3 regions of the Cellulomonas sp. JZ18 genome follow, and region 1 is predicted to be linked to each of the others. Evidence: riboswitches for the same ligand, from Rfam matches in the RefSeq annotation. Region 1 holds a riboswitch; each other region holds the start of a gene.
The links. A riboswitch is a leader RNA that binds a small molecule or an ion and turns the genes downstream of it on or off. The one in region 1 is predicted to bind thiamine pyrophosphate.

Region 1 (2,193 bases):
ACGGGCGCGACGTCGCCCCACGCCTGCTGCAGCGGCGGCAGCCAGAACGGGTAGAGCGCGGGCAGCACGATGGACAGCGAGTACGCCGTGCCGTACCCGCTGGACCGCACCGCGGGCGGGAAGCGCTCGGCCAGGTGCGCGCCGATCGGCCCGTACGCCGAGACGGTGACGACCTGCAGCACGGTGACGAGCGCGACCAGCGCCGGACCCGAGGCCGGCGCGCCGAACGCGGCGAGGTACGTCGCGGGGGCCAGCACGGCCGCGCCGGCACCGAACGCGACGAGGAACCGCCGGCGGCCGACGGGCGTCGACGCGTGCCCGCTCGCGACCATCGCGACCGCCGACACCGCGGTCGCGACGAGCATCGTCAGCGTGACGGCCCGCCCGTCGAGCCCCGCGACGACGTCCAGCTGCGACGTCACCACGGCCACCGCCATGTTCGTGAACAGCCACAGCCCCGTCATGAGCACCAGCAGCCGCCACAGCCGGTGCCGCTCCGCACCGACCAGCACGGACGTCAGCGGACGGGCCGCGGGCGCCGCCGCCGCGCGCTCCGGCGTGTCCCGCACGTGCCGGCGGAAGTGCACGACCGCGACGAACGCCAGCACCGCGCCGACGACGAACGGCACGCGCCACCCCCAGGCGGCGTACCCGTCGCTGCCGAGCGCGCCGAGCAGCACGAGCACCAGGGTGGCGATGGTCGCGTTCGCCGCCGGCGACATCGCCATGACGAGCCCGCTGACGAACCCGCGCCGGCGCGGCGCCGACCACTCGATCGCGAGCGGCACCGCCGAGGTGTACCCGCCGCCGATGAGCACGCCGCTGACGAACCGCAGCGCCACCACCGCGAGGAGCACCACCTCGTGGCTCATCGCCGCGACCGGCAGCGCCGCGATGAGCAGCGTGGTGACCCCGAGACCGAGCATGCTGGCCCGGGCGACGGCGGCCCGGCCGACGCGGTCGGCGAGCGAACCGAGCAGCGCGGCGCCGAGCGGGCGGCCGACCAGCGTCGCGACGAAGACCAGCCCGGCGTACGTGACGACCGCGCGGGTGCCGTAGAGCTCCGCCGCGACCGGCGCGAGCGCGAGGACGGGCAGGAAGATGTCGAACTGGTCGACGTAGTTGCCGAGGACGCCGCCGCGCACGGCCGCGCGGGCGGGGTCGGCGGCCGCCGCGGTGCCCGCGGAGGGCGGGGCGGGCGACGTCGCGGCCTCAGCCGCGGGCTCGGTGGGCAGGACAGGACGCACGTCAGGCATGGCACTCCCTACGCCGGCATGACCCGGACAGGTTCGAACGGTCGACGGCCCGACAGCCGTCCTCTCAGCCCGCTGGTGCGGGCTCCCGTGTGGTGGTGCCGGCGATGCTAGCGGCGGGTCACGGGCGGGCCGCGACCTGTCCACGGCGGGACGTCAGACCGCGCCGCCGGAGCGCAGGCGGGCGAGCCAGGCGCGTGCCTCGACGAAGTCCTCGTCGGCGGTGCCGACGTGCACGGTCGGCGCGACCGCGTCGGCGCGCGGGTACGACCCGAGGAAGCGCACGTACGGGCAGCGCCGGTGCAGGCCCATGATCGCCTCGCCCATCCGCTCGTCCGTGATGTGCCCCTCGGCGTCGATCGAGAACGAGTACCGGCCGAGCGCGTCGCCGATGGGCCGCGACTCGATGCGCGAGAGGTTCACGCCGCGCACCGCGAACTGCTCGAGCATCGCCAGCAGCGCGCCCGCCTCGTTGTCCGGCAGGTGCACGACGAGGCTCGTCTTGTCCGCACCCGTGCGCGCCGGCACCTCGCCGGGGTGCCCGACGACCACGAACCGCGTGAGCGCCGACGGGTTGTCCGCCACGTGCTCCGCCAGCGGCGTCAGCCCGTACGTCGCGACGGCGGACGGCGGCACGAGCGCCGCGTCGAACGGCAGACCCGCGGCGTCACCGGACGCGAGCGCCTCCACCAGCAGCGCCGCGGGCGCCGTGTTGCTCGTCGCGGGCACGTGCACCGACCCCGGCAGGTGCGCCGCGATCCACCGCCGGCACTGCACCCACGCGTGCGGGTGCGCCGAGACGCGGCGCACGTCCGCGAGCGCGGTCCCGGGTGCGGCGACGAGCGTGAACTGCACCGGCACCAGCACCTCGCGCAGCACGACGAGCGGGTCGCCGGTCGCGAGCGCGTCGAGCGTCGCCGTGACGCCGCCCTCCACCGTC
Region 2 (2,193 bases), 1.2 Mb from region 1:
AGCTCGACCACCACCCCGACCCCCGGCTTGCGCACGATGTACAGCGCGAGCGGGGCGACGACCATCCAGCCGCCGACGAGCACGTGCTGGGCGAGGTCGCCGAACGGTCCCATCGCCAGCTGCAGGGCGCCCCAGGCCTGCACGAGCGCCCAGTAGAGGAACCCGAAGACGGCCGCGAGGACGGTCAGCAGCACGAGCTCGGACAGCGTGAGCCCGCGGCGGGCCCGGACGTCGACGACCGGCGCGTCCACGTCGGCGGGCGCGGCGTCCTGCGCGCTCACCGGGTCACCGCCACGTGCGCCGGGGCGGCGGACGGCGAGCCCACCGAGACGGTCACGTGCGTCACCACGTGCCGCACGTGCTCACCCGTGCGGGCCCACGCGAGCGCCACGGCGCCCAGCACGTCCGCGAGGTCCCCGTCCAGCCGGGTGACGTAGTGCTCGGGCGTCACGCGCACCCGCGTGCCCGCCTCCTCGACGGCCGCGAGCACCGCGTCCAGGTGCCCGTCGACGCCGAGCGGGTACAGCGCCCAGTGCGCGCTCGCGGGCAGGCCGACCGGTGCGGGCAGCGGCAGGTCGACCGGGGCGAGCACGACGTCGTCGCCGAGGTCGCACGCGACCTCGCCGGGGCAGCCGCGGGACAGGTGGACGTGCGCCACCACGTGCCCGCCGGCGCGCGCGACGGCGGTCACGAGCGCGACGACGGTGCGCAGCACGTCCGGCTCGGGTCCGCGCACGAGCGTCGAGACGTCGTCGGTCACCACGTCGACGCCCGTGCGGTCGAGCGCGTCCAGCGCCGCGAGGAGCACGGGCGCGAAGTCGTCGCGGTGCGGGTGCACGGACACGCGCGCGCCGACGCCGAGCGCGGCGGCGCGCGTCCGCCGGTCGTCGTGCGCGGCGGGGGCGCTGCTCGCGGTGCCGGTGCCGGTGTCGGCCGCGGCGTCGGTGGCGGCGTCGGGGGTGGTGGTCGGGGTCACGGGTCCTCCCGGGGTCGGGCCCCCGGGGAGGACGCAACCGGGCAGGAGGAGGTGGCGAGCCCCGCCGGCACGCGGACGCGCCCGCCCGTCGTGCACCCGTGCGGGCGCGCGACGGGAGGAGGCGCGCCGCGGGTCGCCGCGACACGAGCCCTGCTCCCTACGCTGGTGCTGACCAGATCAGGTTCCACGGGTCAGCCGGTGGGACGACGGGCGTCCGGCCGGCACTCTCAGCGCTCCTGCGCTCCCCGGGGGCGTGTGGCGCCGACCCTAGCGCGCCCCGCGACGCCGTGACCAGGGTGCCCGGGACGGCGGGCGGGGGCGTCCCGTGCCCGCCGGCCGCACCTCGCCCGCAGCGTCAGGACGTCAGCGGCGTGAGGACGGCGATGCGCCAGGCGTCGCCGTCCTGGACGAGCTGGTACATGAACCGCTCCGTCCGCTCGTCCCCGTAGCGCCATGTGACGTCGGCCCACACGCTGTGCCCGGTCTCGGCCACGACGCGCACCTCGGACGTGACGTCGTCGACCCCGTCGTCCTGCTCCCACGCGCTGGCGAAGAACGCCTCCGTCTGCGAGCGGTCCGCGACCGCCAGCGACTGCGCCGGGAACGCGATGAGCGCCGGCACGGCGTACAGACCCGCCACCGCCGCCGTGTCGCGGGCGAGCAGCCCGCGGCGGTACTCGTCGAAGAACTGGTCCACCTCGGCGCGCTCCGTCATGCCGTCCACGCTACGGAGCGGCCCGCGCCGCGGCGCGCCGGGAGCCGGTACGGGCGACGCGTCTCAGCCGAGCCAGCCCCGCCCGCGGCGCGCCCGCTCGATCGCCACGAGGCCGTCCCGCTCGGCGGCGTCGGCCGCGACCTGCGCCAGGGCGTGCAGCCGCCCGTAGGTGAACGCGTTCTCCCCGTCGAGGTGGGCCTGCATCGCGACCCTGCGCAGCGACGCCTGGCGGACCCGCGCGTCGTGCTGGTCCCCGAGCGCCGCCTGCACCGCCTTCGCCCGGCGCGCCGAGCGCCGGGCCGGGGCGCCGACGGCAGATGCCGCGACCTCGGCCGCGTACCGGGCACGGCGGGCGTCCTTGCGGGCGGCGTGCAGCGCCTCGTCCCGTCGGGGACCGGGCGGCACCGCGGTCGCCCGCTCCACGGCCGCGTCGAAGCGGCGCCACGCCTTGCGTGCCCGTCGGGGGAGCAGCCGCTCGGCCGGTTCGTCGGCGCGCGGCCCC
Region 3 (2,193 bases), 610 kb from region 1:
GCCCAGGTCGAGCCCGCCGTCGGTGACGAACCCGCGGCCGACGATCGCCGCGACCGGCCAGGCGAAGAACACCCCGAGGAACACCAGCGGCACGACGACCGCGCCGCCCCAGAACAGGACGCGCCCGGGCGGCACGCCGCCGCCGCGCGGCCCGGAAGCCGGTGCGGCGGGGCGTGCCCGCTCGAGCGTCGTCGTCATGTCGTCCCCGGGTCGGTCAGCCGACGACCGTGTCGGACCAGGTCGTCAGCCACTCCTCGCGGTGCGCGTCGACGTCCGCCGGGGCGACCTCGAACGGCTGCTCCGCGAGCGGCGCCCAGCGGGCCCACTCCTCCGGCAGCTCGACGGCGGTGCTGACCGGGTAGACGTACATCGACCCGGGCAGGTCGGCCTGGACGGCGTCGGAGAGCAGGAAGTCGATCAGCTGCGCCCCACCCTCGGGGTTGTCGGCGCCCGCGAGCACGCCCGCGTACTCGACCTGGCGGAAGCACGTGTCCAGCAGCGCGCGGGTCGTCGGCTCGGTGCCGCCCTCGGGGACGGTGGCCGGCGGGGAGGACGCGTACGACAGCACGATCGGCCGCGGCCCGTCGCCGCCGCCCGCGGTGAAGTCCGTGTAGTACGCCTCGCTCCAGCCGTCGGCGACCTTCAGGCCGTTGTCGCGCAGGCCCGCCCAGTAGTCGACCCAGCCGTCCTCGCCGAACGCGCCGATCGTGGCGAGGACGAACGCCAGTCCCGGCGACGAGGTGACGGGGTCGGGCACGACGAGCAGGTCGCGGTAGGCCGGGTCGAGCAGGCTCTCGAGCGTCGTCGGCTCGGGCACGCCGTGCTCGGCGAACCAGGCGGTGTCGACGTTGACGCAGACGTCGGAGTAGTCGATCGCGGTCAGCGCGCCCTCGTCGTCGCCCTCGACCGCGTACTGCGCCGCGTCCTGCGCCGCCGGGGCCGTGACGTCGGCCGGGACGACGACGCCCTCGTCGAGCGCACGCGTCGCGAACGCGTTGTCGAGGCCGTAGACGACGTCGCCGAGGGGCGCGTCCTTGGTCAGCACGAGCTGGTTCGCCAGGGCGCCGGCGTCCGCCTGCTGCACGACCTCGACGGTCAGCCCGGACTCCTCCTCGAACTGCTCGAGCAGCCCCTCGGACAGCGCGAAGGACTCGTGCGTCACGAGCGTGACGGTGCCGGCGTCGGCGGTGCCGGTCGCGTCGTCGCTCGCGCCGCCGCCGGAGCCGACGGCCGAGCAGGCGGTCAGGGCGAGCGCGGCGGCGCCGGTCAGGCTCGTGAGCGCGAGCGCGCGCCGGGTCGTGCGGGGGGTCATCGTGTCCTCCGTCGTCGTGCGGAGGGGTCCCCGCCGACGACGCACCCGCGGGCACGACGACCGGCGGGGAAAGAGCTGCCCGACTCCCTACGCCGGTATCACCCGGATCAGGTTCGAGGGTCTGCGGTGGTCCGCACTCTCAGCGCCCGGGCGCCCGTGCGGCGCTCGACGCTCCCCTGTCGTTCACGGCCGATCCTAGTCCTGTCGCGCGGGTGGTCCGGACGCCCGTCCGGGGCCGTCGGCGCCCGCACCGGACTGCGGAGCACGGCGTGCGCCGATAGCGTCGTCCCTGGTAGCGGACATGACGCACGACCTGGGAGGACGCGTGGCGGACAACGACAAGTCGATGGTGGCGAAGATCGTCGGGATGGGCGTGACGCTCGGCGCCGTGTGGGTCGCGAACAAGGTCGTCGACACCGCGTGGGAGAAGACGAAGGGGCACAAGCCGCCGGCCGCGGACTCGACGGACGAGGACATCAAGTTCTCGGAGGTGGCGCTGGCCGCGGTGATCACGGGCGCCGTGGTGGCCCTCTCGCGCGTGCTCGCCACGCGCGGCGCGGCCAAGCTCATCGCCCGCTGACGCGCGGCCCGCGGCGCCTCAGTGGCCGGCGCCCAGGGTGCCGGCGAGGCGGTCCAGGCGGGCCCTGCTGTCCGCGTTGACGCCGACGAACTCCACCTGGGTGCCGCGGGCGGCGTAGCGGGTGCGGATCGCGTCGAGCGCCGCGACCGTGGACGCGTCCCACACGTGCGCACGGGACAGGTCGATGACGACGCGCGCCGGGTCGCCCGCGTAGTCGAAGCGGTGCACGAGGTCGTTCGACGACGCGAAGAACAGCGCGCCCTCGACGGCGTAGACGCGCGTCCCGTCGTCGTCGGACGCG

Region 2: linked by a shared signal. The riboswitch ahead of GC089_RS06760 (YkoF family thiamine/hydroxymethylpyrimidine-binding protein) and the one ahead of GC089_RS01420 (MFS transporter) in region 1 are both predicted to bind thiamine pyrophosphate.
Region 3: linked by a shared signal. The riboswitch ahead of GC089_RS16915 (thiamine ABC transporter substrate binding subunit) and the one ahead of GC089_RS01420 (MFS transporter) in region 1 are both predicted to bind thiamine pyrophosphate.

What each region holds. Positions count from the first base shown of each region.
Region 1 is NZ_CP045245.1:318,881-321,073, reverse strand. Features, by position in the region: gene GC089_RS01420 (MFS transporter) at 1-1,256, opposite strand, end outside; TPP riboswitch at 1,245-1,355, opposite strand; gene pheA (prephenate dehydratase) at 1,410-2,193, opposite strand, start outside.
Region 2 is NZ_CP045245.1:1,480,978-1,483,170, forward strand. Features, by position in the region: gene GC089_RS06755 (ECF transporter S component) at 1-281, opposite strand, end outside; gene GC089_RS06760 (YkoF family thiamine/hydroxymethylpyrimidine-binding protein) at 278-976, opposite strand; TPP riboswitch at 1,112-1,234, opposite strand; gene GC089_RS06765 (hypothetical protein) at 1,332-1,691, opposite strand; gene GC089_RS06770 (CHAD domain-containing protein) at 1,755-2,193, opposite strand, start outside.
Region 3 is NZ_CP045245.1:3,748,627-3,750,819, forward strand. Features, by position in the region: gene GC089_RS16910 (iron ABC transporter permease) at 1-198, opposite strand, end outside; gene GC089_RS16915 (thiamine ABC transporter substrate binding subunit) at 215-1,312, opposite strand; TPP riboswitch at 1,380-1,500, opposite strand; gene GC089_RS16920 (DUF4235 domain-containing protein) at 1,614-1,892, shown strand; gene GC089_RS16925 (SulP family inorganic anion transporter) at 1,911-2,193, opposite strand, start outside.